Regions from separate parts of the Bacillus sp. J14TS2 genome, predicted to be linked through region 1. Evidence: predicted binding sites of a transcription regulator. Region 1 holds the regulator's gene; each other region holds the start of a gene.

Region 1 (8,217 bases):
CTTTTGTAACGACAACTTTAGAAGCACGTCCAAGTGAATCAACTGTAGCTGATTTTAGATCAAGTCCAAGATCTTCTGTAATCACTTGACCACCAGTTAAGATGGAGATATCTTCTAACATTGCTTTACGACGGTCACCAAAGCCAGGAGCCTTCACTGCTACAACGTTGAATGTACCACGAATTTTGTTCAATACAAGTGTTGCAAGAGCTTCACCTTCTACATCCTCTGCAATCATCAATAGAGGCTTACCTTGTTGTACAACTTGCTCAAGAACTGGAAGGATTTCTTGGATATTGGCAATCTTTTTGTCTGTAATTAGAATGTATGGATCCTCTAAAATGGCTTCCATTTTATCAGAATCTGTTACCATATATGGAGATGCATAGCCACGATCGAATTCCATTCCTTCTACAACATCAAGCTCTGTTGCAAAACCTTTGGATTCTTCGATTGTGATAACACCGTCTTTTCCAACTCGCTCCATTGATTCAGCGATGAGTTGGCCAACTTCTTCATCACCAGAAGAAACAGACGCAACTTGTGCAATTGAGTCTTTATCTTCGATTTGCTTAGAAATTGCACGTAGCTCTTCAATTGCTGCAGCAACTGCTTTTTCGATTCCTTTTTTCACGCCAACAGGGTTCGCACCCGCAGCAACGTTCTTCAATCCTTCACGAATCATTGCTTGGGCAAGTACTGTAGCGGTTGTTGTTCCATCCCCTGCTACATCATTCGTTTTGCTTGCTACTTCAGAGACTAGTTTTGCCCCCATATTTTCGAATGCATCTTCTAGTTCGATTTCTTTTGCAATGGTCACACCATCATTTGTAATAAGTGGAGAACCAAATTTTTTCTCAAGAACAACATTACGTCCTTTTGGTCCCAATGTTACTTTTACAGCATCTGCTAGTTGGTCAACACCACGAAGCAGCGCACGACGTGCATCTTCTGAAAATTTCATTTCTTTTGCCATAATCGAATAACCTCCCTAAAAGTTTAATATAACTTAACCAACGATTGCTAATATGTCAGATTCACGTAGAATCAAGTATTCTGTTCCTTGGTATTTCACTTCTGTTCCAGCATATTTAGAGAAAATAATGCGATCACCTTCAGAGACTTCAAGAGCAACTTGCTCACCGCTGTCTAGTACTCGACCAGAACCAACCGCAACAATTTTCCCTTCTTGTGGCTTTTCCTTTGCTGTTTCCGGAAGGACGATACCGCTTGCAGTTTTTTCTTCCGACTCTACTAGTTCAATAATAACGCGATCACCTAATGGTTTTAACAAGTGAAACAACCTCCTTAAATAAGTATGTAGATTATTATATTTTTTATTAGCACTCTACCTTATCGAGTGCTAACACAGTTATTATCATAATGAATTCATAACTATTTTGCAAGCCCTAAGCTTTCTTTTTTGAAAAAATCTTTCTTCAGCTCTCTCCATAATTTTTCAAGAGCTGCCAGCAATGGATTTCCTATCTTTTCCATTCTTTCGACGGTAATTCTTCCAACCCACAAAAGTCATTTAAATTGAATGGCTCAGTGTTTATTAGTAAAATATAAGTTACGTCTTTATAGGCCCGATCATCGCTTTCTCGCATAAGGGATGTCATTGGGGAGTAATGATAGTAAAAGGGGGTTAAAGAACCCACCTGTTTTTATTTGACTCATGATAAGAAGGGACTTTTTATATGAATAAAAAATATTTATATATCGTGATTGCTTTCTTGGCAATGCACTTATCTGCCTTTATTGGCGTTCCTTTACTGTTCTTTTTAGGCGTCTTAGCCTTTGACGTTCCTCAAGATACAATGCTTATGTGGTCTACAAGCATTTGGACAGTTCTAAGTTTTATATTAGGATTAATCGTCATTTTACTTATTCTAAGAAAAACTGAGCCTTACACGAACATAGAGAAGGATACACCTCTTCCATTAAACCTTTCTATTCTTTGGGGAATCGCTGGAGTTTTTATTGCCTTAATTGCGCAAATTGCTGCAGCTGGACTTGAATATCTTATCGGAATTGATCCTGGTTCAGAGAATACAGAACAGATTATGGACATGATTGAGATGATGCCGATGGTGATTATCGCAAGTTCTCTAATTGGACCTATTCTGGAGGAAATTGTTTTTCGAAAAGTCATTTTTGGCGTGTTATATAATCGATTTCCTTTTTGGGCAGCAGCTCTTATCAGTTCACTCGCCTTTGCGATCGCCCATATGGAACCGACACATTTAATTTTATATGCAGCAATGGGCTTTACCTTTTCATTCTTATATGTCAAAACAAAAAGAATTGTTGTCCCGATTATCTCGCATATGCTGATGAATACACTGGTGACGATCAATGCGTTTTTTCTTAATCCGGAAGACCTAAGGCAGGTTCCCGAACAAGTGCAGGCGTGGATTGGAGGGATCTTTTTATGAGGTCACCGTTTTTCTCTGGTTTGATCTATATCGCATTAGGCATTACCTTTACGATTTTTGCCATCCAACAGGTGATCAGTAATGATTGGGGCTTTTTCGTTTATGTTCTTCTAATTTTCGCGACACTTGACTTTGGAGCCGGCTTCCGGTTAATCAAACTACATTTTCGTATTAAACATAATAGTAAAAAATGAAGAGGATCAAAGGCTTGACTATAAAGCCTTTGATCCTTATTCTTCTTGCTCTACTATTTGCTTGGCTTTTTGTGCTTTTCTATAACCGATTTTGGAAATCCAGACACTTATTTCATAAAGAATAAGTAAAGGTACGGTTACCATCATATGAGAGAGGAGATCTGGTGGTGTAATAAAAGCAGCAATTACCAACAAGACAAAATAGGCATATTTACGAATTTTAGATAAGTACTGAGGGGTGATAATCCCTAGTCTTGTTAAAAATAAAATCACCACTGGCAATTGAAAGAGTATGCCAAATGGGAGGGTAATTTGAAATAGGAATTGAAAGTATTCATTAATTCCAATCGTGGTTTCAATCCCCATATTTCCAGAAAGTTTGAACATAAACTGAATGACAAACGGAAATAAGACAAAATAAGAAAAGGAAATCCCTGCTAAAAATAATAGAACAGATGCCGGAATATAGCTTAATGTGACCCTTCTTTCTTTCATTAATAGTCCAGGACTAATAAATGCCCATAGCTGATATAAAATGACAGGCGAAGTAAGAAGGATCCCAATCAAAAAGGTCATTTGCATATACACCTTAAAAGGATCTGTTGGTTTAAAGGCATTCATCACTAATTCTTGCACAGCACTTGCATCCTGCAGGAAACGGATGAGCGGCTGTGAAAGAAAGAAACCAATGAGTGAAGCCAATACGAAGAAAACGACGATAATCATCAGCCGTTTTCTTAATTCCTCTATATGCTCGAGAATGCTCATGTTATCATTCTGATTCATCACAATTTTTCATCCCATCAACGGTCGGCGTCTTTCTTGTCCTTGTCGTCATCTTCTGCGAGTCCCTTTGTTGCATTTTTAAATTCACGCAACGTACTACCTGCTGCCTTTCCAAGCTCTGGTAATTTTTTCGGGCCAAATATTAAGACTGCAACAAATGCGATGATGAGTATACTTCCCCATCCCACCATAATTGCGCCCACCTCCTTTTATATTACTCATTTTAGCTGATTTGACGAGAATTATCTATCCTCTGACTCTATTTCTTGTGAATTTTCCGTGTCAGGGGTGGGATAATTTTTCAAAAAGTAAATAAGTGACTGCAATTCTACAGCAAGATCAATATGATGAACTCGGATAGATGGAGGAACTGTTAATCGAGCTGGAGTAAAATTCAAAATTCCCTTTACATTGGTTTTGATCAATCGATCTGTCACTTGCTGAGCTACTTGAGAAGGCAATGTTAAAATAATGGCACTTACCGCTTCTTTATTTAAGTGTTCTTCAAGCTCGGCTAAGTCATATATTGGTACATCACTAATGGTTGTACCAATTTTTTCAGGGTCGACCTCAAAGGCCATGGCGATTTTGGTATTATTATTTTTTAAAAAGTTATAATTCAAAAAGGCTGTACCAAGATTCCCTACACCGACTAAAGCTACTTTTGTTAGCTCGTCCTGATCTAGGGTTTTCGCAAAGAAATTTAATAAATAATTCACATTGTAACCATACCCCTTTTTTCCAAGGGCACCAAAATAGGAAAAGTCACGGCGAATGGTGGCGGAATCCACCTTCACAGCTTCACTTAATTGCGCAGAGGAAACCCGTTGCTTTCCTGACGCATGTAAATTTTTAATAAAACGATAATAAAGAGGCAAACGTTTTGCCGTTGCCTGGGGAATTTTCATTGATTCTACGTTCATCGTTCACCCTCCTTAATTTAAGCATTGTCAACCATTCAAAAGGATGTATCTAACCAAACTTTATCTTCTATATCGTGTGCTGAGTTTTCCTGTTTGTCTAAGCAAACCTCTATTCATAGCTTAATTCGTCGACGATATCGGACTGCAAGTTCGCTATGCGTGTATCTATTTCATCAACTTGTTCATTTTTTCACGCAGTAACCTCTCCTATTATCATACACTATTTTCTTCAAGCTGTCTTTTTCTAATTCTCCTGGCCTTCTGCTAGCATACTGAACGAGCAAAGATTGCTCCCGCCCTGTTCCTTATTGTAAACTGTTCATAGGAGTGAATAATGATGATGTTATTGCAATTACAACAAATTACAAAGCATTTCGGTGCGGAATGCATATTATCGGATATAAAGTTAGAAGTGAAATCACGCGATCGTGTTGCACTTGTAGGGCGTAATGGTGCAGGAAAGTCGACTCTTTTAAAAATTATTGCAGGTCAACTTTCTTATGATTCTGGACAAATTGTTCGTCCAAAAGGCGTTACAATCGGCTATTTAGCACAAAACACGGGACTAGAATCCAGTCAGGTCATTTGGGATGAAATGCTAACGGTGTTTGCTGAAGTTCGAAAAATGGAAAAGGAAATCCGCCAATTAGAATTAAAGATGGCAGACCCTGCCCATTACGAAAACCCCCAGCTCGCTGATTCGCTTTTCCAAGAATATGACCGTTTGCAGGAAAAATTTAAAACAGCTGGCGGCTATCAATATGAAGCAGATATTCGCTCTGTTTTACACGGCATGCGCTATTATGAAGCGGATTATCAAACAAAGATCTCTACATTAAGCGGTGGACAAAAGACAAGATTAGCTTTAGCAAAGCTTTTGCTAATGAAACCAGATATTTTAATTTTGGACGAGCCAACCAACCATTTGGATATCGAGACCTTATCTTGGCTCGAACAATATTTGCAAGGCTATGAAGGGGCAATATTAATTGTTTCCCATGACCGTTATTTTCTTGATAAAGTCGTTGACCAGGTGTATGAATTATCCAGACATGAAATGATCAAATACCATGGGAATTATAGTCAATATCTAACAAAGAAAGCAGAAATCTATGAACGTGATTTGAAACATTTTGAAAAACAACAAGACGAGATTGCTAAAATGCAGGATTTTATCCAACGAAATTTAGCAAGAGCCTCGACAACGAAAAGGGCGCAAAGCCGGCGTAAGCAATTAGAAAAAATGCAGGTCCTCGATCGTCCTAGTGGCGGGGAACAGTCCGCTACTTTCCATTTTGATATTGAGCGACCAAGCGGCAATGATGTGATAAAAATAAATGAAGCGACAATTGGCTATAATGAACAGCCTTTAGCGAAAAACATTCATTTTCATATGAATCGGCAAGATAGTATTGCGTTAGTTGGACCAAATGGCGTTGGCAAATCGACCTTGCTTAAAACACTTATTCGAAAACTGCCGCTTCTTTCAGGTCAAATTGATTATGGCACCAATGTGCTCATTGGTTATTATGATCAGGAACAAGCGGAATTATCGTCCAATAAGACAGTTTTGCAAGAATTATGGGATCATTATCCGTTAAAAGAGGAAAAAGAACTTCGCACAGTGCTCGGAAACTTCCTGTTCAGTGGGGATGATGTGCAAAAGATTGTTTCTAGTTTAAGTGGAGGAGAAAAAGCTCGCCTTGCCCTTGCCATTCTTATGTTAGAAAAGGCAAATGTGCTGATATTGGACGAGCCAACCAATCATTTGGATTTAGATAGCAAAGAAGTATTGGAAAATGCGCTTGTGGATTACCCAGGTACTTTGCTGTTTGTCTCCCATGACCGTTATTTTATCAACCGAATTGCAACAAAAGTGATTGAGTTATCCACAGAGGAGACAACCGAGTATTTAGGTGACTATGATTATTATGTGGATAAAAAACAAGAAATGAAAGAATTAGCGGAATTAGCAGAACAACAACAAGCCGAGCCAAAGGTTCAATCAAACAAACGCTCTTTTCAAGAAGAAAAGGAATTGAAAAAGCTTGAAAGACAGAGAAAACGCAGACTCGAGGAATTGGAACAGCAATTGCATGACAAAGAAGAAAAAGTGGCAGAGCTTGAAGAACAATTATGTCTGCCTGATGTATTCGAAGATCATGAGCAAGTCCTATCTATTAATACTGAAAGTGAAAAATTAAAACAAGAGATTGAACAACTATTAGAAGAGTGGACAGAACTTGCGGAACAATTGGAATAGAGGCTGTCCAATAAGTATTCAGCAACGAAAAAGGAAGCGAGAAATTAAATATCCCTCCTTCTTTTTTAACCGCTAAGAAAATCTCCAAAAACGGCGACACGCCTGCGGGAATAGCATCAGCTTCAGCCCCCACGAAGCGAGGAGGCTGAAGCTACCCCTGAGGCAAGGGAGCCTTTTTGGAGATTTTCGATTTTGGGGACAGCCTCTTTGTTGTTGCTGATTTAACACTATAATAATTATCCACAACTTTATTCACATTATCAACAAGAGTATAAAAGGCTTCATTAAACTTTTGCACATTATCCACAGATATCGTTATAGTTATCCACAAAACTAATATATTCCTAGTTTTACAAGCTTTTATTTAAAGGGAAGTTTAGTTATCCACATTTTTCATCCACAATCCTTCGTAAATTATCGCAATAGTTACTCACAGATATCCACTTACAATAGGTGGGCCAATTTTCCATTTCTTTATTTTATTACTCGGAATCGCAATTGGGTCATGATCAAGCTTCAATCTTTGTAATACTTTTTTATCGATCGGCAAGAGAACGCATTCGCTCATTAACCAATACTGAGTGTAATTTTTATATACTTTGTTTTCCAATAATGGCTCTGAAAAATGACTATCCACATTAGGACCGATTGGGACTTCTCTTAACCTCTCTCCTTCTATTTGAATAATTTCTTGACGATTAAAACGATTTTTCATTAAAAGCAGTGGATTGGTAATTCTTCTCCTTTGCTTCTGTTCCAAATAAAAAACGTCTCCATCTTTATCTTGAAAGAGGCGATATGGAGGAAGTGAAGAGGCCTTATCAAACGGTATTCCTTCTTCATATCGATAAAGCAATGGATCAGGAATATTGACAATCTTATTCGGATCATATTTATAGAAGGAAAACATCGCTGGGTTAATTAACCTTCTTTGTCCATTATTTAGTAAATAGACTTTCTCGCTCGTCCCCTTCACTAAAATCCCGTTAGGAAGTGCAGCCGGAAGATGCCGAAATAAGGATTGGACTGATTGGGATGTTTTATAGGTAATATCTAATACTTTAGAGAGAGGATGAAACGATTGGAAGGTGTTCAATCGTTTCCAGAATACCGCATCTCCCCTGCACCAATGTTGGGGATCATCATCCCAATAGCTGCCAAATTGCTCCCAAACTTGCTGAAGAATTTCCCGCCTGTGCATGACGGAGCAATGATCAACTTTATCAGCCGCCTGAACAAGGATCACATTGGCTTCCCTTGTATATTCCTTCAGACAAACCATCTGTTCATTCACGACTTTTACTTGTTGAGCTGAATATACAATATCAATGCCAGCATTTTTTTCTAAATAGGCGACCATTTCTTCAAGACGATCTGGTGCGTAAACCGTATCATCTGTTAGGTATGTGAGATACCTTCCTTTTGAAAGGGGAATCGCCTTGTTAATCATCGTCGCATACCTTGTCGACTGATGCCGCTCCTTATCCTCAATCTCACTATTTCGATATTGGATCCGCGGATCTTCTAGATGGCGCTCGATCGTTTGAACCGTTTCAGCATTCGAATGATCGTCCATAATCCATAATTCCCAATCTGGCATGGTTTGCTTTAGC
Region 2 (8,217 bases), on a different contig from region 1:
GTCAAATGACCGTATTGCTTCGCCAGGCCGGATTAACGGTCCCAGGTATAATGGGACCAACAAAAGAAATGCAATAAGGAACTGGATGGAGAACAAAAGCGCAAGCGCCCGTTTAGCGACGTACAAACTTTTTAAGCTTCTGACGAGATAAAGGATACACGGCGAAGCATGAGCCGATGTTGACTTATCGTAGGAAGAAGCTGAAAGTTTGCTAGTTGCTGGGCGCTGGAGCTAGATGACAAAACTCAAAATTACAACTTATCCACAAGCCAAGAATTTTATAGTTTCCTTAACAACAAGAAAAGCGCAAGGCGCCCGCCTATCGTCGACAAGCAAATGTTCTGAGACAAAGAAAGGCGTTCTTTGCCTTTCATTGGCTCAGGTTATTATGCAGAACATCGGCTAAGTTCGCGCCGTCCTGGCGCAACGCCGATGGACTCGCTCCTGCGAGCCTCGAGACGATGGTGCCTGGAGCTGGATCAAGCACTAACCAAAATTTATATTTTCCTATCCTGGGATAAAAGGGTAAGCTTTTATCAGCTTTCCCTTTTTAGATTATTGTGTAGCAACCCTTCGGAACTTTTTAAAGATATTTTTGTCTTTCAAGTTTCTGATCGTAGCTGGAACTAAGAAGCGGTCAACTCCGTAATATACTGTTCCATTGATGACAAATAAGAGAATGATAGCTACGGCAAGTAAGATTGGATTTGTGCTAATCGTTCCTGCAAGTAGGAAGTTCAAGTTCATGAATGCTCCTGCAATCAGAGCTGGGATTGTCAATGCGCCGACAATTAATCCAAGACCAACGAGTATTTCCCCTGCTGGGATCAAGATGTTGATAATCTTCACATTTGGAAGGGCAACATGTTCAAGGAAAGCGGCATACCATCCTTGGACAACTGGGGCTTCTCCTCCCGCCTTTGCAACTGCTCCTTGTATAAATCCGCCTGCATCAAATGCGCCTAATTTATGCCAACCTGCTTCTAACCATTGAACACCTAACCAAATTCTTAATGCGGCCCATACAATTGCTACCCAACGATTTTCATACCATTTATTCATCATAATCACTCCTGTTTATTTTATCGTTTGTGAAATCATTCACATAAAAGTGTAAAAAATATAAGTGCACTGTATTGAAGGGTTACTATTTTTATTTTTGTTTGTGAATACTTTCACTAACTTTCTACACTCTTAATATACTACGTTTTCGCCAATTACGCAAGGGGATTTCATAACAGACACAACATTGACACTTTTCTATTAAACTTGCGAATTTCTCGAGAACATGTTATATTGCTATTTGGAATTTCGAATAAAAATAAAGTGAAACTTCATTCAGTGGGATTCATTCCCCACTGATTTCAGAGGATCAAAGGCTAAAATCGCGCCATCCTGTCGCTTCGTCTGCACTAGTACATCCTATACGTCGCTACGCCTTTGTGACCAACATCCTGTTGGTCTGAACCAATCGGGGATTTACTGGCAGTTGTCCCCCACTTACAATTCTCGTTTTCACCCCGAATTCTTGAAGTGGGGGTCTTACTGCCAGTTAATTCGGATAAATGTATAACCTCAATAATATGGTTTGAGGGTCTCTACCAGGAACCAATTAAATCCTGACTACAAATTTATTCTTTTGTAGTCGGGATTTTTTCTATATTTATAGCTGTTTAAACGAAAGGGAGTCTCGCAGATATACATAAGGGACCTTGGAGGTATGAATATGAATTTTAAAGTATTTATCCTTGCCATATCGACGATTATTGTTGGATTGGTGGAATTAATTGTAGGTGGAATCTTACCCATTATGGCTGATGATTTGCATGTCACGATTGGAACCGCAGGGCAACTAATTACTATTTATGCACTTGTATATGCCATTGCTGGCCCAGTTCTTCTATCTTTAACAGCAAAAATGGAACGCAAAAAATTATATTTGATCACCTTATTTATCTTTTTCATAGGAAATATCATCACCTATTTCAGCCCCAATTTTACATTCATTATGATCGCCAGAGTACTTACAGCGATGAGTGCGTCTTTAGTGATCGTTTTATCTTTAACGATTACCTCAAAGATTGTGGAACCCAGACATAGGGCAAAGGCATTAGGAGTCATTTATATGGGAATCAGTTCTTCCTTAGTACTTGGTGTACCAATCGGCATTGTCATCACAAATGCTCTGGGATGGAGAACCGTTTTTCTCGGAATCGCCATTCTTACAATTGGCTCGTTTATTCTTATTTATATGTTTTTGGAGAAAATCCCTCCCGAGAATATCCAGCCTTTATCGATACAAATGAAAGCACTAGCCAACAAAAAAATTGCAGGCGCCCATTTGGCTACCATGTTTATGTTAGCTGGACATTACACGATATATGCGTACTTTACGCCTTTTTTAGAAACCACTTTACATTTAAATCAAAACTGGGTAAGCATTTGTTATTTTCTTTTTGGAATTTCTGCTGTAGGTGGCGGGGCATTTGGAGGTGGACTTGCTGACCGAATCGGCTCACAGAAAAGCATCTTAATGATCCTTGGTGCTTTTGCTTTAGTCCTATTTGTTCTTCCCTATTCCACTTTTTCCTTCCCTGTATTCTTGGTGACCATGATGATCTGGGGAGCATTAAGTTGGAGTCTTGCTCCACCACAACAGGATTATATTATTCGCACAGATCCACACACATCTGATATTCATCAAAGCTTTAATAACTCTGCATTGCAAATCGGTATTGCCTTAGGATCGGGTATTGGCGGCTTAGTCATGGAGCATACGGAATCCGTTACCCGGACTGCTGCCGTTGGTTCAGGGGTAGTAATCATTGCCTTTATCTGTGCCATTATTTCTTTGAAAATCCCAGCACAACTTCATCAAACCGAAACAACAAACTAGATAAGCAGTCGTCTCAACTACAAAAAATGCAAAGGAATGTAGCTCTCCTTTGCATTTATTCGATATAATTGAATAAAAAGTCGCTTAACCGCTCTTTATAAACCGCTTTTTCTAATACAAATGATTCACCATGATTGGCCCCATCCACAAGCATAAGCTCCGCCTCACTATTCGTAGATTCATAAAGTTCTTGTGCTAGTTTCGTAGGAACAAAGGTATCACCCTTCCCATGTATATAAAGAATTGGGATATCTGTCACCTCTACTTCTTTTCGCGCATCCGCCTCCCTTAGCCAATAACCAGCCTTTATCTTAGTAACAAGACTTGTACTGTCCAAAATCGGGAATGCAGGTAGCTTAAACATACGCTTCATCTGGTAGGCAAACAAGTCATAAACAGATGTATACGCACTATCTGCCACGATGGCTTTCACTTGATCAGGCAGCTCTTTTTCTCCACTTGCCATTAGCACTGTTGCAGCGCCCATGGACAAACCATGGTAGACAACCTGCGTATCATTTCCTAATTTATTGACTAAAAGATTCGTCCAATCAATCAGATCGAGACGATCAGGCCAACCAAACCCATAATAATCACCTTCACTATCTCCGTGCCCACGCGCATCTGCCATGAAAATATTGTAACCTAATTCCTCATAATAAAATTGACCAAATAGGCCCATTTGCTTCGCATTCCCTAGATAGCCATGAGTGAAAACAACCAACTTATCGGTCGGTTCCTTGGCTGGCAAGTAATAGCCTATTAATTTTAAACCATCACGAGATTTCATTTCGATTTCCTCGAAATCCTGAGTAGCTACCCATTCTCGCCATTCCCCATCTAACATTTCGTCCAATGATTCTGCTGCCACTTCCAGATCAGCATTTTCCTCAAGGAACTCCTTTGGTCCCCGCTTAATCGCCAAGTTATAAAAAAAGAAACTCGCTGCAATGTCTCCAATTAATAGGACACCAATAAAAATTGTAATAATTTTTTTCCAATACTTTCGTATCATGGCCATTTTCCCTTTCAAGTAAAATCAGTCACTCTATTCTTCTATTATACTAAAAAAATAGGTAGAACTCTTTGGCAGATTATTGAAGTGGGATCGCCCCATGCGGATTTCATTAGGACCGCCCTACTTCTTTTTCTTGCCCTCTGTCCTCAAATAGGAATATGATGTGGTGAGGATATACATACTAGCGAATTTCTATTACTCAAGAACCAAGGGGCGAAAAGCAAGGTAACACAGAAATCCGCTGTGTCTTTTTTTTGTTAGACTTTTTAAACATCTTCTATATGAGTTTTATTTTTACTGCTAAGGATGAGATATTGGATAAGGGGGCATGTTCCAAGTCATGAACAAGGACACGTCTTTGATGTTTGAAAGTTCGATCGGAGTTTTTACTGGGAGGAAACTTGAATATCAAAAAGGGAATACCCGTCAGCGCCCGTAACGGGTTTCAAGTTCAAAAATTCTCTGCTCTAGTTCAACGTTCTTATGCTCAAAATAGTGTATCTTTTTACTAACATGTTGCCGATTATTATCTAATTTTTCACCATTTTGGATAACCAGTTTTTCAAGATTTGTAAATCGTTCTTTTGTTTCTTGGCGAAATTCTCTCATTTCCTCCTGAAAGCTCTTATGGCCTTCTAATTCTTCCTGCATAGTTCGTTGACCTTCTCGCATTGCTTGCTGTCCTTGTCGCATTGCTTGCTGTTCTTCTCGCATTGCTTGCTGTTCTTCTCGTGTTGCTTGCAGTTCTTCTCGCATTACTTGCTGTTCTTCTCGTGTTGCTTGCAGTTCTTCTCGCATTACTTGCTGTTCTTCTCGTGTTGCTTGTAGTTCTTTTTTCATGGATTGTAATATCTTTAAAATCTCTTCCATTTGATTTCCTCCTCCCTGTAAGAAACTTCACTACTATTTCATTATAACAGAAAAGCCTTCCTCTTTCTTACAAAAAAGAAAAGGTTTACACAATTTTCCCTCTTCTCAGCTCAATCTACTGCCCTGTAATCTGAGGTAGATATACTTCCTTACAATATTGGGATACATTAGGATTGGATTGCACTTCTTCTCGTGATAATTGCTCAACTTTAGTACGGGATTGTGCTTCTCCTCTTGTGAATAACAGAATTTCAAAAACCCCGAATACCTCTATAGGTAACAGCTTCGGGTTTTTCCTATCCATTCTTGTTCATACCGGCCGGATGGTGATTTCATTAACATTTACATATTGTGGTTGTGTAACTGCATAAACGACTGCTTTGGCAATATCTTCTGTTTCCAGTTTTTTTCGATCCATTACTGTGGAGTTACTTAAACGAGTCGCGACCATCCCTGGAGAGATATTTGTCACTCTAACACCTGTTCTCGCCAGTTCCTTTTCCAATCCCATAGAAATAGCTCTAACGGCGAATTTGGTTGCACTATAAACCGTACTCGTCTTTGTCACTTCATATCCAGAAACAGACGCGATGTTAATAATATGTCCAGTAGATCGCTCCAGCATCGATGGCAACACCGAATGAACACCGTATAAAACGCCTTTGATATTGACATCAATCATCTGCTCCCATTCCTCTACTTCCCCAGAACGGATAGTCCCTGTAAGCATCTGACCCGCATTATTCACAAAAATATCCACATCTCCAAAGGCCTCGTTTGCCTGTTTTACCATCTCCTCCACACTGTCTCGATTAGCCATATCTGTTTTGACAGCTAGGGCTTTTCCTTTTCCTTGTTGGTGAATCTCATTTTCTAGTTCTTTCAGCTTTTCCATACTACGGGCCGTTAGCACCACACTTGCTCCTTCATTAGCAAGTTCCCGTGCTATGCCTGCTCCAATACCACTGCTTGCCCCTGTTACAACAGCAACCTTTCCCTTTAATTTCCCCCAACAGTCCCTCCTTTGTTTCTTTCATTAAAAGCTTATCATGAAATATTAAGAAAAGCACAAGCGCCTTGGTCAGCCCCAACAAGCAAATGTTCTGGAACTTTAGAAGGGCGGTTTTTCCCTTCATAGGTTTCAGAACATTTGACCTCGAGGGGCTAGGCGCTGGAGCTAGATACCAAAAAGACTGAACAAATCCCTTTGATTTGTGCAGTCCCTTATGACTTTTAGCAAAAGCTCTATCTATCGCTCGATAAAATCTACAAGATTTTTTATTTTCTCTTCTGTTAATTCTCCTGAGTTATCATATACCAGAATATCTGATTCCGGAATTCCCCAAGCAACAGTCGGCAGGTCTAAGCTTTGTTCATACTCATCCCAATTATCGATTTTCCATTGATCACGATCCATTGCTCCACGTTCAATAATCCGTTCTTTTTGTAACGTTGTATCCTGCAATGTAACGAATAAAACTTTAACCGTCACATCGACTCGTGAAAGCCCAAACTCAGTTAATTTTCTTCCTAGCCATTCTTCTGTTTCAATTTCTTTTGTAAATGGACCAATTAGAATGGAATCAAGCCCAAGTGCTGCGTTCTCCATTGCCAAATCCATCGTCACATCATACTCTAAATCACGGCAATGCTGCTTATAATATTTGGAATCCCGGTCACTGGGATCATATCCCGTTGCTTGCAAAAAATGCTCGCTAAACTTCCCACCGACTGTATCTTTATCCAGATAAACAGCAGGAATATACTTATGTAAACATTTTGAAACAGTTGTTTTCCCAGTCCCCGCAACTCCACTTACAAAAATAATCTTCGGCACAATAATTCCCCCAGTGAACAACATTTTAATCAGTATACAGAACTTTTCATTACTATACCATCAAGGTTCTATTCACTCAAGAAGCTTCTATTCTTTGAATGATTTACATCATTATAGCTCCTCCTTTATTCAGTAATGCTTATCCAGTGCTCGCTGGATTATTCGAACAAAAAACTATGAAACTTACAGATTTACATATCTAACCGTTGATAATCAAAATCGGCATATGATCCAAATTTTCGATCCATTTCATGTATTACAATTCCAACTAAACTCTCGGTAAAACCACCTGATAGAGAAGGAACCAGTCAAAAATTCGCCTGATGCTAGCACCAAAATCGCTATGTTATAAATAGTCATTTTTAAAATATTTCCTTTCTTTTCTTTCTGTGTGAGTAGATTTTCACATTTAAAATGGAGTATCTTCTATCGTAAACAATAGAAAATACTCCATCATGATCATTTTTCAGAAGCTTTATATGCTTCCTTATATTCTTCTTTTATTGTGTTTCCACCTTGTTTATTCCACTTTTCCACTTCTTTTTTAAAATCATCTACGGAAATTTCACCTAAAATGTATTGGTAAGTTGCATCGGTAATAATCTTTTCTAATTCAGATCCTTGTGCCGTATTTGTCGGTGATTCTAAAGGAAAAGCGGGATTAAACACTGCATATTCGGCATTTTCAGCTATCTTTTTATCCGCTTCTGCCTTAAGTGGATTTGGATCTTTTAAATCATATCCTGTTTCTTTTGGACGTGAAGACGCAAATGGTTGAACCTCTTGTTGCCATAAATCCTGATTTGTAATCTCATAAGCACCATCATCATTTATTTCATAGTGTGTTCCTTCAATTCCATACGTCATTAATGTAAACATTTCTGGATCCATTAAATCGTTGACAAATTTTAAAAGACGTTTGAGTTCAGCTTCATCTTTTACTTCTGAGCGTGGAAAAGCCAATAAACCACCAATCCCATTTCCCGCACTCCAAATGGCTCGTTCCGAGTGGGATTCAGATGTAATATCATTCACTAACGCTAGTTCCATTTCATCCTGAATGCCATCTGCCATATTTTTTAGGTTTTTGCTATCGAATAAAGCACCAACATAAATTCCGCCTTTCCCTTGAGCAAAATTTTCTTGTTGATCGGTTTTGGCTGTCACAGCAAAATCCTTATTAATCCACCCGTTTTCATATAGTTCTTTCATATAATCCATCGTTTCTATATAAGCATCTGTTTCAAATTCCGCTGTAAAATTACCCTCATTGTCTACTTCCCAATCCGTCGGTGTACCAAAGTAAGAGCCTATTGTTTTAAATACACCGTAAACTAAATCGCTCCGATCCATAAAACCTGTCGTATCATTTTTGCCATTTCCGTCTGGATCATCATCTGTAAACGCTTTCGCTATATTCATTAGTTCATCCGTTGTTTTTGGTACTGATAAATCAAGATTATCCAACCAATCCTTCCGAATCACCACTCCATTCCTGGCAACATCCTTCTGTAAAGGGACTCCATACAATTTTCCTTCAATCGAAGCTGATTCTCGAATTTCCTGTGATATTTCTTTCAAATTTGGAAATTCATC
Region 3 (8,217 bases), on a different contig from region 1:
CATTTTGGTTACAAATGATACAAACTGTCTTAAGAATAAGGATACCCCAAAAAGGTGATAACTGTTGTAGGGAGGTATTGCCAAATGGTTTACGTAGAGGTTGCGATTGCAGTCCTTTTATTGGTTGCATATATTCACTTTCAGCGTGCTAAGCGGAGAAATCGTTATGAATTAGATTTAATAAATCGTCAACTACATTCAAGTGAAGAGGTAAAATGGACATTAGCTATGGGACTTTATTTAAGATTTAGGCTTGAGGAAGAAAACTCTTCTGGAGAAGAGGAACAGGACGAGGAAGCTGCTCCTCATGACACAAAGCAATTTATTAAGGAGGACCCCCTAATATTTGAAGATTTTGTGGCGGATATTTTTGAAAGAGCAAAAGGGGGAGAAACCGATGTCCTCCCATCTAAACAAGATTTTGGGGTTGATTTTAAGCATAAAACGGATGATGGATTATTTCTTGGCCAGGTGAAATGTTGGAAAGAGGATGTTGATTTTGAACCGATTGCTTTGATCCATTCGAATATGGTAAAAAAGCAAGCAGTAGGCGGATATGTCATCACAACCTCTGCCTTTACGGAAGCAGCCAAAGAATATGCTGAACCGTTGGATATTGAATTAATTAATGGAAGTAAGCTAGTCGAGCTTTGGATGGAAGCTTTACAAAGTAATGAAGAGGAAATTAAAAAGGTCCTTCCGGATGTATATCAAACAGAACCAGAGCAATAATCGTTGTTAAGGAGGAGGCGGGGAAAAGTACTTTTACCAAAGAAGGGTGCAAATACCCCCGCTCCGGAAATATACTTCGCGGCACTCACCTTCCCGCAGAAAGTCTTTGTATATTTCCCCGCTAAGGTAATGTATTGTTCGTCCTTAGCGCTCCTTTTCTAATCCTCTTCAGGTGTGTTTAGCTCTACAGTCATAATGATCATGACTGTAGATACTAATAATAAACCTAATATTGTGACAAACATTTTTATCAACTCCTACCATGTGATTTGTCCTTTTGATCCAGGAGGTGAATGATGGATCATATCCGCAAGCGGGAAGGCATAAGCCATCACAATTAATAACACAGCGATGCCAATCCAAAGCCACCAGTTTTCCAAGAATTTCGGTGTATGGGAAGTGTCACTTTCCGCCAAAGGAAATTCAGTCATATCTGCAGGCTTTTGGGCGGTTGGAGCAAAAAATAACAGGTTACACACAATATAAATAAGCAACATAGCAGATAAAAATAATATGGTGCCCCCAATAGCCATTGTCACATGATTCGATAGAATGCCATCAAACCACTGCATGGCTGTTTGGTGACCGTTGTAACCGGCATAGGCTGTTCTTCTAGGCGCGCCAAGGAGTCCGAGAATATGCTGAGCAGTAGACATCAATAACATGCCAACCGCCCAAGAAATAATTTGGATAAAGGCGAGCTTTTGAATAGACTTTGTTAATTTTCGGCCTGTTAAATGGGGGACCAACCAAAATGTTATTCCCATAAAGGTCATAGCGACGGGCGCCCCAACAGTAATATGGAAGTGTCCAACAATCCAAAGCGTATTATGAACAAGCTCATTTAGTTGAAAGCTTGCATTAATAATTCCCCCGGCACCCCCAGGGATAAAGAATAGCATAGCGATAAAGATCGATGTAAAACGCACATCTTTCCATGGTAACTTCGTGAACCATCCGAAAAGCCCAGAGCCCCCCTTCTTCCTTCCCGAGATCTCAAAGGTGGCAAACATTGAAAATGCAGTCATAAGCGATGGAATAATCACCATAAATGTCAAAATAACTTGAAGAAATTTCCAAAAGCTAGAGATTCCCGGCTCTGTTAATTGGTGATGAAATCCAACTGGAAAGGAAAATAGAATAAAAAGTACAAACGCCAAACGAGCTAAGGAATCACTAAATACTTTCGTTCCTACTAATTTTGGTATCACAACATACCAAGCCATATAAGCAGGCAAAAGCCAAAAGTAAACAAGCGGATGTCCAAAATACCAAAACAGTGAGCGACTTAATTCGACATTGATCGTATCGACCCAACCAAAAGCCCATGGGATGTATTGGAACACAACAGTTGCTACAACACCTAGACAAGCAATAATCCAAAGAATAATCGTTGTAATTGTCATAAAAGCAAAAAGTGGACTTACTTCACCCTTGTGGCTTTTTTTCCAGGCAATGTAGTGGCCAACCAATGCAAAACAACTAATCCAAGTTCCAATGACCCAAAGCGCAAGCCCAATATAAAACCAACCACTTGCTTTTAAAGGTGCATAGAATGTATAGAGCACAGAGGCTTTGCCAGAAATAATCAATAGGGTCGCAAGGATTGTGCCAATCGTGGTGACAATAAATCCTATCCATAAAGTGCGACAAACCTTTGGCCCGAAGTTCCCCAATGACTTGCTCATACCAGAAATAAGAAAAGCGAAAATAAAAAAGGTTGTATAGATAAGTGCTAATAATACACCGTGCGCTGTGAGGATTTGATAATAATCGAGCCAAGATGGTAAGTCCAATGCATCATTACGAACAAAAACTTGTAAAAGACCGCAAAATGTTCCAATAATAAAAGCGATATAAGCAACAATAATATTAGAAATGGCCAGTCTTCGATCTTGAATTCCTATCATGGTTCATACACCTCAATCTCTGTCTGCATAAAATGGTGACCCGTGCCGCAATATTCGTTACAGATCACTAAATAGTTTCCAGGTTCGTCAAAAGTATAACTTTTATGTGTAATGCGTCCAGGCACCACCATCATATTGACCTTTGTTTCTTCAATCGTAAAACTATGAACGACATCCTTACTTGTGGATGTAAAAATAATTTCTTTGTTTACAGGAACACGTATCTTCGCGGGGCTATAGCTAAAAGCTTGAGCGACAATCGCGACTTCATACGTATCCTTATCAATCTGCTTCACACCTGGTTCATCAAATGGAGCTGTTTCATCGACTTTTTCAGGATCAATAATGTCCATTCCACCCGCAGGCGTATGTCCGTGTGCAAAAGCAGTGACACCGACAATGCTTAAAAAAACAATAAGTGATACAATCCCAAAAACAAGCCATATTTTCTCATATTTATGCAAATGCATGATCCCACCTACTTTCTTAATATTTTTAAGACGTTCATTTTCAACAAGCTTATGTCTGGAGGCTAGATTTTGGCTTACCTGGAAACATATAACCCATAAACAGCGATCCACATCACACAAATAATAATGCCGACAACAAATACACTTATAAGTGTTCCTTTTAAATTAGGTCCCGAATGACTCTTTTTTTTGTCCATTTCAATACCTCCATCCATGATCGTTTAGTCTAAATGTAGTTGTAATCGCTATATCCAGTCTGTGATAAAAGTCACAACTTCCTGCCGAGAAGAGAGATTTCATGAAATAGACAAAAAAGCCGACAATCAGGATTTGCTGATTGTCGGACTAGAACATAAGGCACCAATGGCCAATAATGATGAACAGTATCTTAATTAAAAAATATTACAAATCTCAATAGGGCAGTTTTCACAATGAATTTCCTGTTTTAAAAATGAAAGATCATAAATCACAATATGCCCATCAACGATTGCCAACTTTTTCTCCTTTTTTAACTCGTTTAACAGCCGATTGACAACTTCACGCGTCATACCGCAAAAGTTAGCAAGTTCTTGATTTGTCAGGGAGAGGTCAATCATAATTCCATCTTTTTGTTCAATTCCATAGCTATTTGTTAAGCGAATAAGCGTAGAATATAGTGCCCCTTTTTTTCCATGTAAAACCAAGTCGCGAAATTTAGATTGATTTTGCTGGTTTTGTATATTCATTAATTTAAGCATTTCAATACTTAAATGAGGCTGAAGAATCAGTTGTTCTTCCAAATCTTTTTTAGAAATTATTTGGATGGTCCCAGTTTCCAGCATCTTTGCATAGACCGTAAAGGGAGCAGGATCACTGAAGAGAGGGAGCTCACAAATGAAATCTTCAGGTTTACAAATTCGAAAGGTAATTTCACGTCCATCTGGAGTAATTTTGCCGATCTGAACTTTGCCTGATTGGATCATAAAAAGAAAGTCAGCTTGATCACCTTCTTGAAAAGCATATTCTCCCTTCATCAATTTCTTTTCTTGGAGGGCGACAGACTGAAGCATATGAAGTAATGACGGAGAGCAAAGTTGTACTGAACTTAACATGGTGAACACCACCTTTGAATATTCGAAGCGAGTCATCCTTTCTTAATTATACACCTAGGATAAGCGATTTTATAGGAGTTTTCGAAAGTAGGAATGGAGAAGGTCACAATTAGCTGCATGATCTAAAGAGATATAAATTGGTCGAAATTCTTGACTAAATGGTTGAAACTTATGAGTAACGGTCAATGGGTTTGGGAGTTTCTCCTGCTAGAAGTGGGGGATTGTACACAAAAAACTCTCTCCCTGCAAAAACAAGGAAGAGAGTGTGAACAGCACTTAAGGAACGATATGGCCAGCTGCTTTATAAAGGTCATACCATTCTTTTCTTGTTAAATCGATTTCTGAACCAGCGCAGGCATCTTTTATCCGTTGAGGTGTAGTTGTTCCGAGTACAACTTGAATATTAGCTGGATGGCGTGTAATCCAAGCAGCTGCAATGGCGGTATTGGTAACACTATATTTTTCAGCTAATTCATCGATTACCTGATTTAATTTCGGAAACTTTTCTAAATCACCTAGAAATGGCCCTGCAAAGAATCCACTTTGGTATGGAGACCATGCTTGGATTGTGATATCTTTTAAACGACAATACTCTAATGTACTGCTATCACGATTGATCGATTGATCTACAGGCATGTTTAAAGCAATGCCAGAATCAATTAATGCAGACTGAGCAACACTAAGCTGCAATTGGTTTACCACTAATTTATGGGATACATAATTTTGAAGTAACTCAATTTGCGCAGGATTGTGGTTCGACACTCCAAAATAGCGTACTTTACCACTATTATGCAATTGGTCAAAGGCGTCTGCTACTTCCTCGGGTTCCATTAAGGGATCAGGGCGATGTAAGAGTAAAAGATCTAAATAATCGGTTTTTAGTCTTTTTAAAATGCCATTGACGGATTCGAGAATATGTTCTTTGGAAAAGTCAAAATAATTATCCTTACTATTAATTCCACACTTGCTTTGCAAAATCATCTTTTCTCTTATACTTGAATTCATTTGGATGGCATCAGCAAATAAAGTCTCACATTCCCCTCCACCATAAATATCCGCGTGGTCAAAGAAATTAATACCTTCCTCCATAGCTGTGCGAATCAAATGTTCAATCTCAGCTTTTGTTCGTTGGTTGATACGCATATTTCCCATCACAATATTGGAAACGTTTAGACTTGTGCTTTTTATTGGAAAGTATTTCAATTCCTTCTCCTCCTCTACTTTTTCCCGCTTTAACGGGTAGTAATATCCCCACTGATTGAAGTTTCCCCTTTTCCATAATCATACAATACCGATTAGGATGCAAGCGGTCAATGTTTATGTTTTTAAATATCGGGTATTATAAAAAATAGCGTTCAAGTATTTGTTCGTATTATGAAGGATATGGTCGAACTTATGAGGAACCTAACTAATGATATCGGCTCAATCCAAGTATTGGAGTATAATAGAGCGATAAGCCGTATTAAGGGAATTGTAGATCATTTCGTAAAACTATATAATAAAAGACGGTACTTCCATTAGATGTATCTTTATTTGCGCCTGCTAAAGATATGAGGATAACTTGAGCTAAAATAAATATCTTTAATATGTGAGGGAAGCAAGATTATGTAAACGTTTAGGATTTTTAGAACGCTATACTCCGTTCGTCCACTTCTATTAATGAAAATCCTTCAAGCCATCCAACGCTCGGGATAATGGGCTGAAATTCTGTTGAATTCCTTAAACAGTAGTAAAAAATCAAAGAAAGAATGGCTTAATAATGCTTGTGATTTATTTCACAATAGATTGTTTGCTTGCAGAAAACCGATATTTCGCCTCTAAGCAGGGATGCAATATAACCATCGTAGAAAAATACTGAAAAATGAGATAATATCACAAAAAGATGATTAATGCAGTTTTTTAAGAGATAAAAAATATTATGGAGGTTTTATGGTATGAAAAGGTTAGTATCAATTTCTATGTTCAGCATTTTGTTACTTGTTTTGGCTGCTTGTGGCAATGGTGGTGGTGACAAAGCGGAAGCAGGGAAGATTGTTGTATCTGGGAAGGAATATACGGAGCAAATCATTATGACTCATATGTATGCTGAATTCCTTAAAGCAAATACTGATTTAGATGTTGAAATAAAAGATGCCCTTGGAGGAGTCTTTGTCATTCAAGAAGCAATGAAAAAAGGCGATCTTGATCTATACGTTGAATATACTGGGACTGGTTATTTAAATGTTTTGGATGAGGAGTATAAGGCAGGCATGAGTCCAGATGAAGTGTATGATGAAACGAAAAAAGGGTATGAAGAAGAATTTAATGCAACCTGGTTAGAACCACTTGGGTTTAATAACACATACGCCTTGGCTGTAAGAGCGGAGTTAGCTGAAGAGTTGGGACTTGAAACCTACTCTGATTTACAGGAACACGCCTCTGAATTAACTTTTGGTTCAGATCCAGAGTTTTTTGAAAGAGGAGATGGCTATGATGCACTGGTGGAAGAGTATGATTTAGAATTTGCGAAGCAAGTTAATATTGATCCCGATTTAATGTATGTGGCAGCGAAAGACGCCGAGATTGATGTCATTACAGCCTTTTCAACAGATGCGAGAATTACTCAATATAATTTAGTGATTTTAGAGGACGATAAGAGTTTCTTCCCGCCTTATTATGCTGCGCCGGTTATTCGCCAAGCAGTGTTGGATGCTAATCCTGATCTAGAAGAGACATTAAATAAATTAGCGGATACCTTGGATGATGAGCGTATGCAGGAACTAAATGGTCAAGTTAATCTAGAGAATAAAGAACCAGAGGATGTAGCTGTTGAGTTTTTAAAAGAAGAAGGACTGATCGATTAATTAAATAGTGTGGAGGTTGGGACAACAGTGTTTTTACTAAAGAAAAAACGAACTACTTGGTGCGTATCTGTGCTTCAAAAATGTACTTTGCTTTAGTTAATATATTATTCGTTTTTAGTTATGTCCCAACCTCTTTTCAAAATGGAGAAAGTTGGAGGATTTTATGATATGAAAAAGTTTGCAGCGATTGCGCTGATCAGTATTTTATTATTTATTTTGACCGCTTGTGGTAATAATGGGGGCGATCAGGCTAAATCTGGAAAGATTGTTGTTACTGGGAAAGAATTTACTGAACAGCTTATTATGACCCATGTAATGGCAGAATATCTTAAGGCCAATACAGACCTAGATGTAGAAGTAAAGGACGCTCTGGGAGGGGTCTTTGTCATCCATGAAGCGATGAAAAAGGGTGAAGTGGACCTATATGTGGAATATACAGGAACTGGTTATTTGAATGTCTTGAATGAAGAATATGAGCCAGGTATGAGTCCGGATCAAATCTATGATGAAACGAAAAAGGGTTATGAGGACGAATTTAATATTACTTGGTTAGATTCACTTGGTTTTAATAATACGTATGCATTAGCCGTACGAGAGGAATTGGCAGAAGAATTAGGGATCAAGACGTTTTCTGATCTAGCGGAACACGCCTCTGGACTATCTTTTGGGGCGGATCCAGAATTCTTTGAAAGAGATGATGGCTATGACGCGTTCGTGGAGGAGTACGGTACTGATTTCGCGAAACAAGTAAATATTGATGCCGATTTAATGTATGAGCCAGCTAGGGATGGCGAAATTGATGTAATTGCCGGCACTTCTACAGATCCAAGGAATAAGCAATATGATTTAATAATCCTAGAAGATGATAAAAACTTTTTCCCGCCTTATTATGCGGCTCCTGTTATTCGCCAAGCGGTTCTGGATGCCAATCCAGGATTAGAAGATACATTAAACGAATTGAGTGATGTTTTAGATGATGAGCGGATGCAGGAATTAAATGTTCAAGTTAATATCGAGAATAAAGAGCCAGAAGATGTAGCTCTTGAATTTTTAGAAGAGGAAGGCTTGATCGATTAATTAAATAGTTCGAGTTAAATACCATATGGAATAGTGAAAATCGGTAGAACAGAAGAGGAGGACTCCTATGATAAAATTTGAAAATGTAAAAAAG
Region 4 (8,217 bases), on a different contig from region 1:
AGCTGACCAAGAGGTTGGATTGAAAAAAGCAGCAAGGCTTCTATTACGAGAGGCTTGGGTTGGTGTGATGATAGGGATTATCTGCGGATTATCCATTGCTCTAATCGCCTTTATATGGCAAGGAAATTTGTATCTTGGCATTGTTGTGGGAGGCTCCTTATTACTAACCTTAATCATTGGAACTTTAGCTGGTACGCTCATTCCCTTGGTATTATACAAGTTTGGCATCGATCCAGCGGTTGCCTCTGGCCCACTTATTACTACGATCAATGACATCTTCTCGTTATTCATTTACTTTTCAATCGCTTCTTTCTTTTTGGACAAACTCATTTAGTTAAACAATAGCGAAAAGGAGTTATGTGAGCATGCCCCATGTACTCCTTGATGTAAACCAATGAAATTAAAAAAGCTAGGGCAAAATGGTATATTACCAAATCTTTTGCCGAAGCTTATTTTTAATCCTGAAATGGTGTGGCATAAAGGATATACCGATCAGGAGCATTTCCAATGTAATGAAAGGGGTAGCAGGTTGTCACTGTGAGCATTTCTTCTTCGTATTCATCAGGTCTGATCACAGAAAGATCATCTTCTGGAACAATTTCTGAATCTTGAATTGTATATTCAAATGAACCATAGGGCATTTCAACAATAAAGCGATCACCAATTTCTAATTCGCCAAATTGACGGAATACGGTATCGCGATGCCCGGATAACACAATTTGACTTTCCTCTCCAGGGTAAGATGTTCCTGGATAATGGCCAACCCCGCGTTCAAGGTCTTCCTCATCAACTCCCGCTATAATGGGTAGTTCCTTGTCTAGAGAAGGGATTTTTAGAATGCCAATGACATCTCCTTGGTCTGCTTGGAAGTCAACAGTCTCTATTTTATCTGCTTGTGAAGCTGGCTGCTTTTGACTGGATGAGGTAATTCTCTCTTTTGCTTCTTGAATCGCATTGGCTTGTAATCGATCTGCTTGCCATATTTGCCAAACGCTAAAGAGAATTAAAACGCTGCCTCCTACAATAAGCAAGAGAGGAAGGATTTTTTTCATCTAACAATCTTCCTTTACATTTGAAATGGTAAAAAAGTAAGTACGACTTGCCAGAACGATAGGTAGTTATGTATATTATACATGTTTATCGTTTCAATGTGAATCAAGAAAAGAAGTGGTACACTAGAGAGAGAAAGGACTCGAAAGTGTTCATTTCCGTAATCGTTTCCAGTTAGATCAGGAAGGTCTGTTTCTCTTGCCAAAAAACTATGGAGAGTTTGCTGGGAAGAAGATCTAAAGATGATTTGAAATAGAAGGGTTTGAGAGATAATGAGTAAGAGAATAGCAGCTTTTGGAGAAGTCATGATGCGATTGCAAGTACCGAACTACGAACTATTAACCCAAGCGAACACCTTACAGTACTCCTTTTCAGGTACAGGTGTAAATATTGCAGCAGCACTGGCACGTATGGGTCATAAAGGATATCTTATTTCTACCTTACCAGAAAATGCATTAGGAGATGCCGCATTTAGTTATATTAGAAAATTAGGTATTGAGACTGATTTTGTCCAGCAACATGGTCCTTATATCGGCATGTATTTTTTAGAAGATGGTTTTGGAAGTCGTTCGAGTCGTGTGACCTATTCAAATCGTCAGGAAAGCAGTTTTAACACAGCCTCAGAACCCCTTTATTCATTTAAGGAAATAGCTGGCTCAATTGATCTTGTTCATTTTTGTGGTATTACTTTAGCTATGAACGATGAAGTGCGCACCCAGATGAAGAGGTTAGCTAGAGAGGTAAAAGCAGCGGGGGGAACGGTTGTATTTGACTGTAATTATCGTCCGTCACTATGGGGCGATAATGGGTATGAAATGGCAAAGCCTCATTATGAGGAAATGTTGGAACTAGCAGATATGGTGATGATGAATGAAAAAGATGCCATGCTGACACTTGGTATGGAGACCAATCAGCAGGACCGTCAAACTCAATTAGAGGAGTTGATCCCAAAAGTGGCGCAGAAGTATGATATCTCAATGATTGCTGGAACCCATCGGCATATTCATGATCATCAGCTTCATACTTTGAAAGGCTTTCTATACAAGAATGAACAGTTTACCTATTCAAAATTCCTCCAATTCTCAGTATTAGATCGAATTGGGGCAGGGGATGCTTTTACAAGCGGAGTGATCCACGGTATGCTCCAAAATGAGTCCCATCAGTGGATCGTTGACTATGCTGTTACCGCTGCTAAGTTAGCCCACACTATTGTGGGGGATACCCCTTTATCTACGGAACGAGAGATTATGCAAGCAATGGATCATGGAGTGGGTGATGTGGAAAGATAAAAGGGATACACAAAAGTTTATTAGACTGTTTTAGACACTTCTTAACACAATGATTGAATATAGCAAAGTACTACAATAAACATAAGGATTGGTTTAATAGATGGGGATAAGTTTTAAACGCTTTTTTAGAGAAGAGCTGTCCATAAATGAGATTCAAGTAGCTATGGATCGCGGGGAAATTACTTCAAAAGAATTAGTAATGTATTATTTAGATAGAATTGCAAAATATGATCAGGCTGGGCCTAACATTAATTCCATGCTTGAAATAAATCCAGAAGCGATATTTATGGCAGAAGCGCTCGATAATGAAAGAAAAATAAAAGGGGGTAGGGGACCTCTACACGGTATACCGGTTGTACTAAAAGATAATATAGAAACAAATGATTCAATGCATACAAGTGCAGGAGCAATTGCTCTAGAGAACCATTTAGCTAGCCAGGATGCATTTCTAGTGAAAAAGCTCCGTGAAGCCGGTGCGGTTATATTAGGTAAGACAAATATGACAGAATTAGCAAATGGAATGTCTAGCGAAATATGGGCAGGATAAGTTGGAACGTAGAGAGGGTTTTCCTAATACACTAAGAAATCCCGAATATTTAAACGCAAAAGTAGAGGATTTATATTTTTCTCAAGAACAAGGAATTGATTATGCGCTGAAAAAGTATGGACTTGATGCCATTCTATTCCCGTCATATATTGGGTCAACAATAAGTGCAAAAGCTGGATATCCATCCATAGCCGTACCAGCTGGTTATATGAAAAGTGGAAGACCTTTTGGTATAACTTTTGCCGGCACTGCTTTTAGTGAAGAAACCTTAATAAAACTTGCATTTGCATTTGAACTGGCAAGTAAGCTGCGGAAAGCTCCCAAGTTTTATAAAAAATGAATTTTCCTTTGTGTAAAAACCTAGAATTATCAGTGGGGCATAAGAAATCCCCACTGATTTAGGATCACTTAGTTTGTTCAACCTGATCTTCATTGCGTAGTATGTTATAGGCCCAATTTACTTTTTCATCCGATGGTGTTTCTACACCCTTTAGTTTATATTCGATTCCCATAGCCTCATATTTATAAACGCCTAATTGATGGTAAGGGAGGATTTCAATTTTTTCAACATTGTTTAAGCTATGAATGAAAGTGGACAACCGTCGCAAATCATCTTCATTATCTGTCCAGCCGGGTACAAGAACGTGGCGAACCCAAATAGGTTTTTGTTTTTCTTCCAAATAGTGGGCAAAATCAAGAATATGTTGATTGGATACACTGGTTAATGCTTTATGCTTTTGTGGATCGATTTGCTTTAAATCTAATAATACAAGATCTGTTACTTCCATTAGCGCATCTAGTGAGCGCATAAATCTTTCTTTTCTCGTGAAACACCCTCCTGAACTATCGATACATGTATGGATCCCAAGTTTTTTACATTCAGTAAATAACTCTGTGATGAACTCTGTGTGCAACAGCGGCTCACCCCCACTTACTGTCACCCCTCCATTTGATGCTTGTAGAAAGGGAAGATAGCTACGTATGTCCTTCATTAACTCGTCTATGGAGATTTCTTTCCCTTCTCCTCTGCCAAAAGCCCAAGTGTCTGGGTTATGACAGTATAAGCATCGTAATAAACAGCCTTGTGTAAAAATGACATATCGTAAACCAGGGCCATCGACTGTCCCGCAAGACTCTACAGAGTGAATCCTTGTTTGCACTTTCATCCTTCTAACCCCCTCTTCAGTAAAATCGAAAATAGATCTGACACGTCTTGGATGCATAGGCGTGATAGACATTGTCTTCCTAATCTAATGCCCCCCACTTTTGTTCTGCTTTGGGAACTTTAAAATTCTTGGCTTGTGGATAAGTTGTAATCTTGAGTTTTGTCATCCAGCTCCAGCGCCCAGCGACTAGCAAACTTTCAGCTTCTTCCTACGATAAGTCAACATCGGCTCATGTTTCGCCGTGTATCCTTTATCTCAGGCATACAGGATGTATGTCAGAACAGCGTTGCGCCAGGACGGCGCGTTTTTAGCTGTTCATCCTTACTATGAAAGTTTGTACGTCGCTAAACGGGCGCATGCGCTTTTGTTCTTACATCGTTTCATGGAAGGTGCGGTTAATGACGTCGATTTGTTGTTCCCGTGTTAATTTTATGAAGTTCACCGCATATCCAGATACCCGAATCGTTAATTGCGGATATTCTTCAGGATGCTCCATTGCGTCTAGTAATGTATCTCTGTTGAAGACATTAATATTTAAGTGATGACCTTTCTTCACCATGTACCCATCCAGAATAGCAGCAAGGTTTGTATTTCTTATTTTTTCTTCTTTTCCCAGAGCTTTTGGCACGATGGAGAAAGTATTGGAAATACCGTCAAGGGCATAATCATAAGGTATTTTAGCAACAGAGCTAAGAGAAGCTAGAGCACCTTTCTGGTCTCTTCCATGTAACGGATTTGCACCTGGTGCAAATGGCTCTCCTTTACGTCTGCCATCTGGCGTATTTCCAGTTTTCTTGCCGTATACAACATTAGATGTAATCGTTAGTACAGATAAAGTTGGAGTCGCCCCCCGGTAAGCTTGGTGCTTCTGGAATTTGTTCATAAATGTTTTAACAACTTCAACGGCGATTTCGTCGACACGATCATCATTATTTCCATATTTAGGGAAGTCACCTTCAATATCAAAATCAACGACAAGACCATTTTCGTCACGAATCGTTTTTACCTTGGCAAATTTGATGGCACTTAAAGAGTCAGCTACAACCGATAATCCAGCAATCCCTCCGGCCATTGTTCTTATGATATGTCGATCATGCAAGGCCATTTCAATCCGTTCATAGCTGTATTTATCATGCATGTAATGAATCACATTCAATGCATTCATATACAGCTTTGCGAGCCAATCCATCATTTGATCAAACTTCTCCATGACTTCGTCAAATTCTAGGTATTCTGTTGTAATCGGAGCGAATTCAGGGCCAACCTGAAGATTTTTCAATTCATCCCTTCCGCCGTTGATAGCGTAGAGCAATGCTTTAGCCAAGTTTGCACGTGCCCCGAAGAATTGCATTTGTTTTCCAATTCGCATCGCTGAGACACAACAAGCAATCCCGTAATCGTCCCCGTAATGTTCCCTCATTATATCGTCGTTTTCATATTGAATTGAACTTGTTTGAATGGACATTTGGGCACAGTAATCTTTAAATGCCTCCGGAAGTTTTGGTGACCATAAAACCGTTAAATTAGGTTCAGGAGCTGGGCCAAGATTCTCTAAAGTATGCAAGAAGCGAAATGAATTTTTCGTGACTAGTGGTACGCCATCAAGGTTGATTCCGCCAATTGATTCTGTTACCCATGTTGGATCCCCACTAAATAACTCATTATAATCAGGAGTTCTTGCAAATTTTACAAGTCGTAGTTTCATTACAAAATGATCAACAAGTTCCTGAGCTTCTCTTTCATTCAACGTTCCGTTCTGCAAATCTCTTTCAAGATAAATATCAAGAAACGTAGAGACACGCCCTAAACTCATGGCAGCACCATTTTGTTCCTTAATCGCAGCTAAATAGGCGAAATATAACCATTGGAAAGCCTCACGTGCATCCTGAGCTGGTTTGGAAATATCAAAACCATAGCTTTGAGCAAGCTCTTTTAATTCTTGCAAAGCCCTAATTTGTTCGGCCGTTTCCTCCCGCTCTCGAATGATTTCTTCTGTCATTGTGCCATCATTAAGCATTAAATCCTTTTGTTTCTCCTGGATGAGGAAATCGACACCGTAAAGGGCAACCCGGCGATAATCACCTATAATTCTCCCACGTCCATATGCATCTGGAAGCCCTGTGATAATGCCCGCTTTTCTAGCCATTCTCATTTCAGGAGTATAAACGTCAAAGACACCTTGATTATGAGTCTTTCTATACGTTGTAAAAGTATCATGGACTTCGTCCGCCACCTTGTAGCCATATGCTTCAGCAGCCGCTTCCGCCATACGAATACCGCCATAAGGCTGGAGAGAACGTTTAAAAGGCTGATCCGTTTGAACGCCTACTACTTTTTCTAAGTCTTTGTTTAAATAACCAGCTCCATGAGAGGTGATAGTTGAGACAATCTGGGTATCCATATCTAGAACGCCGCCATTGTCTCTTTCTTGTTTGGTTAGGTCCATAACCTGATCCCATAGAGTTTCAGTTTCCATTGTCGGCCCCTCTAGAAAATCGCCATTGCCCTCATATAAATTATAATTAAGCATGATAAAATTTCGAACATCTACTTCTGATTGCCAAGATCCTTCTATAAAATTTTCCCATTGTTCCATTATGAAACCTCCTCAATTTGTGAAATAGTGAGCAAAAAAGGGAAGAAATGTTTGTGAAACATTGAACAATTGATTCATTTATAGTATACCATATCTTGACGAAAAAAGGGGGAGCATTTATTACATTCCTTATGAAATTTTTTTTTGATGTCTAAGAACTTTTTGGTGCATACCGTAGTCTTAAAAGCATTTAATTTTAAATGATTTAATAAAAAATTATGAAATGGGGTTTACAAATAAGGGGAGAGAGCGTATAGTATAATTAAAATTTGGACTAGGGAAACTTATTGTCATATAACTAACAAATGAGGATTCACCCAATAAAATATATATAGGAATGATCAAGAGGTGAGCGTGATGGAAACAGCAGTAAGGAAATCCATATAGATGAATAACAACTTGGGTTAAAGCTGAGTGACAATCATATATAAATACATTTTAAAATCATTTCAGAAAAATGTTAGATGAATCATACGAAAACAGAAGTATGAAGATAGGCTAACTTATAGAGGGAGTGCATAGACATGACGTCTGCCTTAAAAGTAAAAAAGTTATTCGTTTCTTATCACGGGACGGAAGCTTTACATGATATCAGCTTCACTGTTGAGAAGGGAAAATTAGTTGGAATTATCGGGCCTAATGGAGCAGGGAAATCAACGCTCCTTAAATCTATGCTTGAATTAATTTCTAAAGATTATGGAGAGGTCGAAGTATTTGGCCAACCGATAAAAGCCGTTCGGAAAAGAATAACGTATGTTCCGCAACGCTCAGATATTGATTGGACATTTCCTATTAATGTGATTGATACGGTCCTTCTCGGCACTTATCCAGAACTAGGAGTTATTCGTCGTCCGAGGAGAAAACACAAAGATTGGGCGTATGAATGTCTTGAAAAAGTGGGAATGGAAAAATACAGTAACCGCCAAATTGGAGAACTTTCGGGGGGACAGCAGCAACGTGTTTTCATGGCAAGAGCACTTGCTCAGAAAGCCGACTTGTTTTGTTTAGATGAGCCATTTGTTGGAATTGATGCAACAAGCGAAGAAACAATCGTGAATATATTAAAGGATTTAAAGAATGAGGGGAAAACCGTGCTTGTCGTCCATCATGATTTAAATAAAGCTTCCACTTATTTCGATGATGTCATCTTATTAAACAAGGAATTGATTAAAGATGGGCCTGTAGAAGAAGTGTTACGTCCAGAAATAATGATGAAGGCATATCAATCACAGCTGCCTTTCTTATCTGCGGAAGGGGTGACAGTCTGATGGAATTTATACACGCCGTGTTTGAATATGGTTTTTTGCAAAAGGCATTATTAACTTCAATTATGGTAGGGATTATAAGTGGAGTGATTGGAAGCTTTATTGTTTTGAGAGGAATGGCCTTGATGGGAGATGCTATCTCACATGCTGTATTACCAGGTGTAGCGATTTCCTATATGTTAGGTGTTAACTTTTTCTATGGAGCAGTTATTACAGGCATACTCGCGGCTCTAGGGATCGGTTTTGTTAATAGTAATAGCAATATAAAGAATGATTCATCGATTGGGATTGTCTTTACCGCCTT

Evidence for each region. The regulator Rex, encoded in region 1, represses fermentation and respiration genes when NADH is low (regulators of the CRP and FNR family bind a similar motif). The targets are predictions, from matches to a motif close to TTGTGAAATATTTCACAA.
Region 2: a site for Rex is predicted at 1,090-1,107, ahead of KI375_RS11385 (DoxX family membrane protein). Genes of this name have one in related genera too.
Region 3: a site for Rex is predicted at 3,369-3,386, ahead of KI375_RS02250 (cytochrome C oxidase subunit II). Genes of this name have one in related genera too.
Region 4: a site for Rex is predicted at 6,700-6,717, ahead of pflB (formate C-acetyltransferase). Genes of this name have one in related genera too.

What each region holds. Positions count from the first base shown of each region.
Region 1 is NZ_BORE01000029.1:4,428-12,644, forward strand. It holds gene groL (chaperonin GroEL) at 1-976, opposite strand, end outside; gene groES (co-chaperone GroES) at 1,010-1,294, opposite strand; gene KI375_RS25885 (CPBP family intramembrane glutamic endopeptidase) at 1,701-2,438, shown strand; gene KI375_RS25890 (YdiK family protein) at 2,435-2,632, shown strand; gene tatC (twin-arginine translocase subunit TatC) at 2,669-3,418, opposite strand; gene KI375_RS25900 (twin-arginine translocase TatA/TatE family subunit) at 3,436-3,609, opposite strand; gene KI375_RS25905 (redox-sensing transcriptional repressor Rex) at 3,661-4,341, opposite strand; gene KI375_RS25910 (ABC-F family ATP-binding cassette domain-containing protein) at 4,679-6,604, shown strand; gene KI375_RS25915 (glycosyltransferase family A protein) at 7,035-8,217, opposite strand, start outside.
Region 2 is NZ_BORE01000006.1:262,268-270,484, forward strand. It holds gene KI375_RS11380 (DinB family protein) at 1-77, shown strand, start outside; gene KI375_RS11385 (DoxX family membrane protein) at 556-1,065, opposite strand; purine riboswitch at 1,546-1,646, shown strand; gene KI375_RS11390 (MFS transporter) at 1,727-2,896, shown strand; gene KI375_RS11395 (alpha/beta hydrolase) at 2,952-3,911, opposite strand; gene KI375_RS11400 (hypothetical protein) at 4,341-4,784, opposite strand; partial or broken gene KI375_RS11405 (SDR family oxidoreductase) at 5,095-5,787, opposite strand; gene KI375_RS11410 (P-loop nucleotide/nucleoside kinase family protein) at 6,034-6,621, opposite strand; gene KI375_RS11415 (extracellular solute-binding protein) at 7,081-8,217, opposite strand, start outside.
Region 3 is NZ_BORE01000001.1:539,367-547,583, reverse strand. It holds gene KI375_RS02265 (restriction endonuclease) at 85-732, shown strand; gene KI375_RS02260 (b(o/a)3-type cytochrome-c oxidase subunit 1) at 990-2,642, opposite strand; gene KI375_RS02255 (cytochrome c oxidase subunit II) at 2,639-3,112, opposite strand; gene KI375_RS02250 (cytochrome C oxidase subunit II) at 3,187-3,309, opposite strand; gene KI375_RS02245 (Crp/Fnr family transcriptional regulator) at 3,505-4,203, opposite strand; gene KI375_RS02240 (aldo/keto reductase) at 4,480-5,406, opposite strand; gene KI375_RS02235 (glycine betaine ABC transporter substrate-binding protein) at 6,138-7,046, shown strand; gene KI375_RS02230 (ABC transporter substrate-binding protein) at 7,215-8,123, shown strand; gene KI375_RS02225 (ABC transporter ATP-binding protein) at 8,191-8,217, shown strand, end outside.
Region 4 is NZ_BORE01000007.1:212,778-220,994, reverse strand. It holds gene mgtE (magnesium transporter) at 1-334, shown strand, start outside; gene KI375_RS12780 (class D sortase) at 456-1,052, opposite strand; gene KI375_RS12775 (sugar kinase) at 1,323-2,339, shown strand; partial or broken gene KI375_RS12770 (amidase family protein) at 2,440-3,226, shown strand; gene pflA (pyruvate formate-lyase-activating protein) at 3,291-4,052, opposite strand; gene pflB (formate C-acetyltransferase) at 4,423-6,648, opposite strand; gene KI375_RS12755 (metal ABC transporter ATP-binding protein) at 7,173-7,916, shown strand; gene KI375_RS12750 (metal ABC transporter permease) at 7,916-8,217, shown strand, end outside.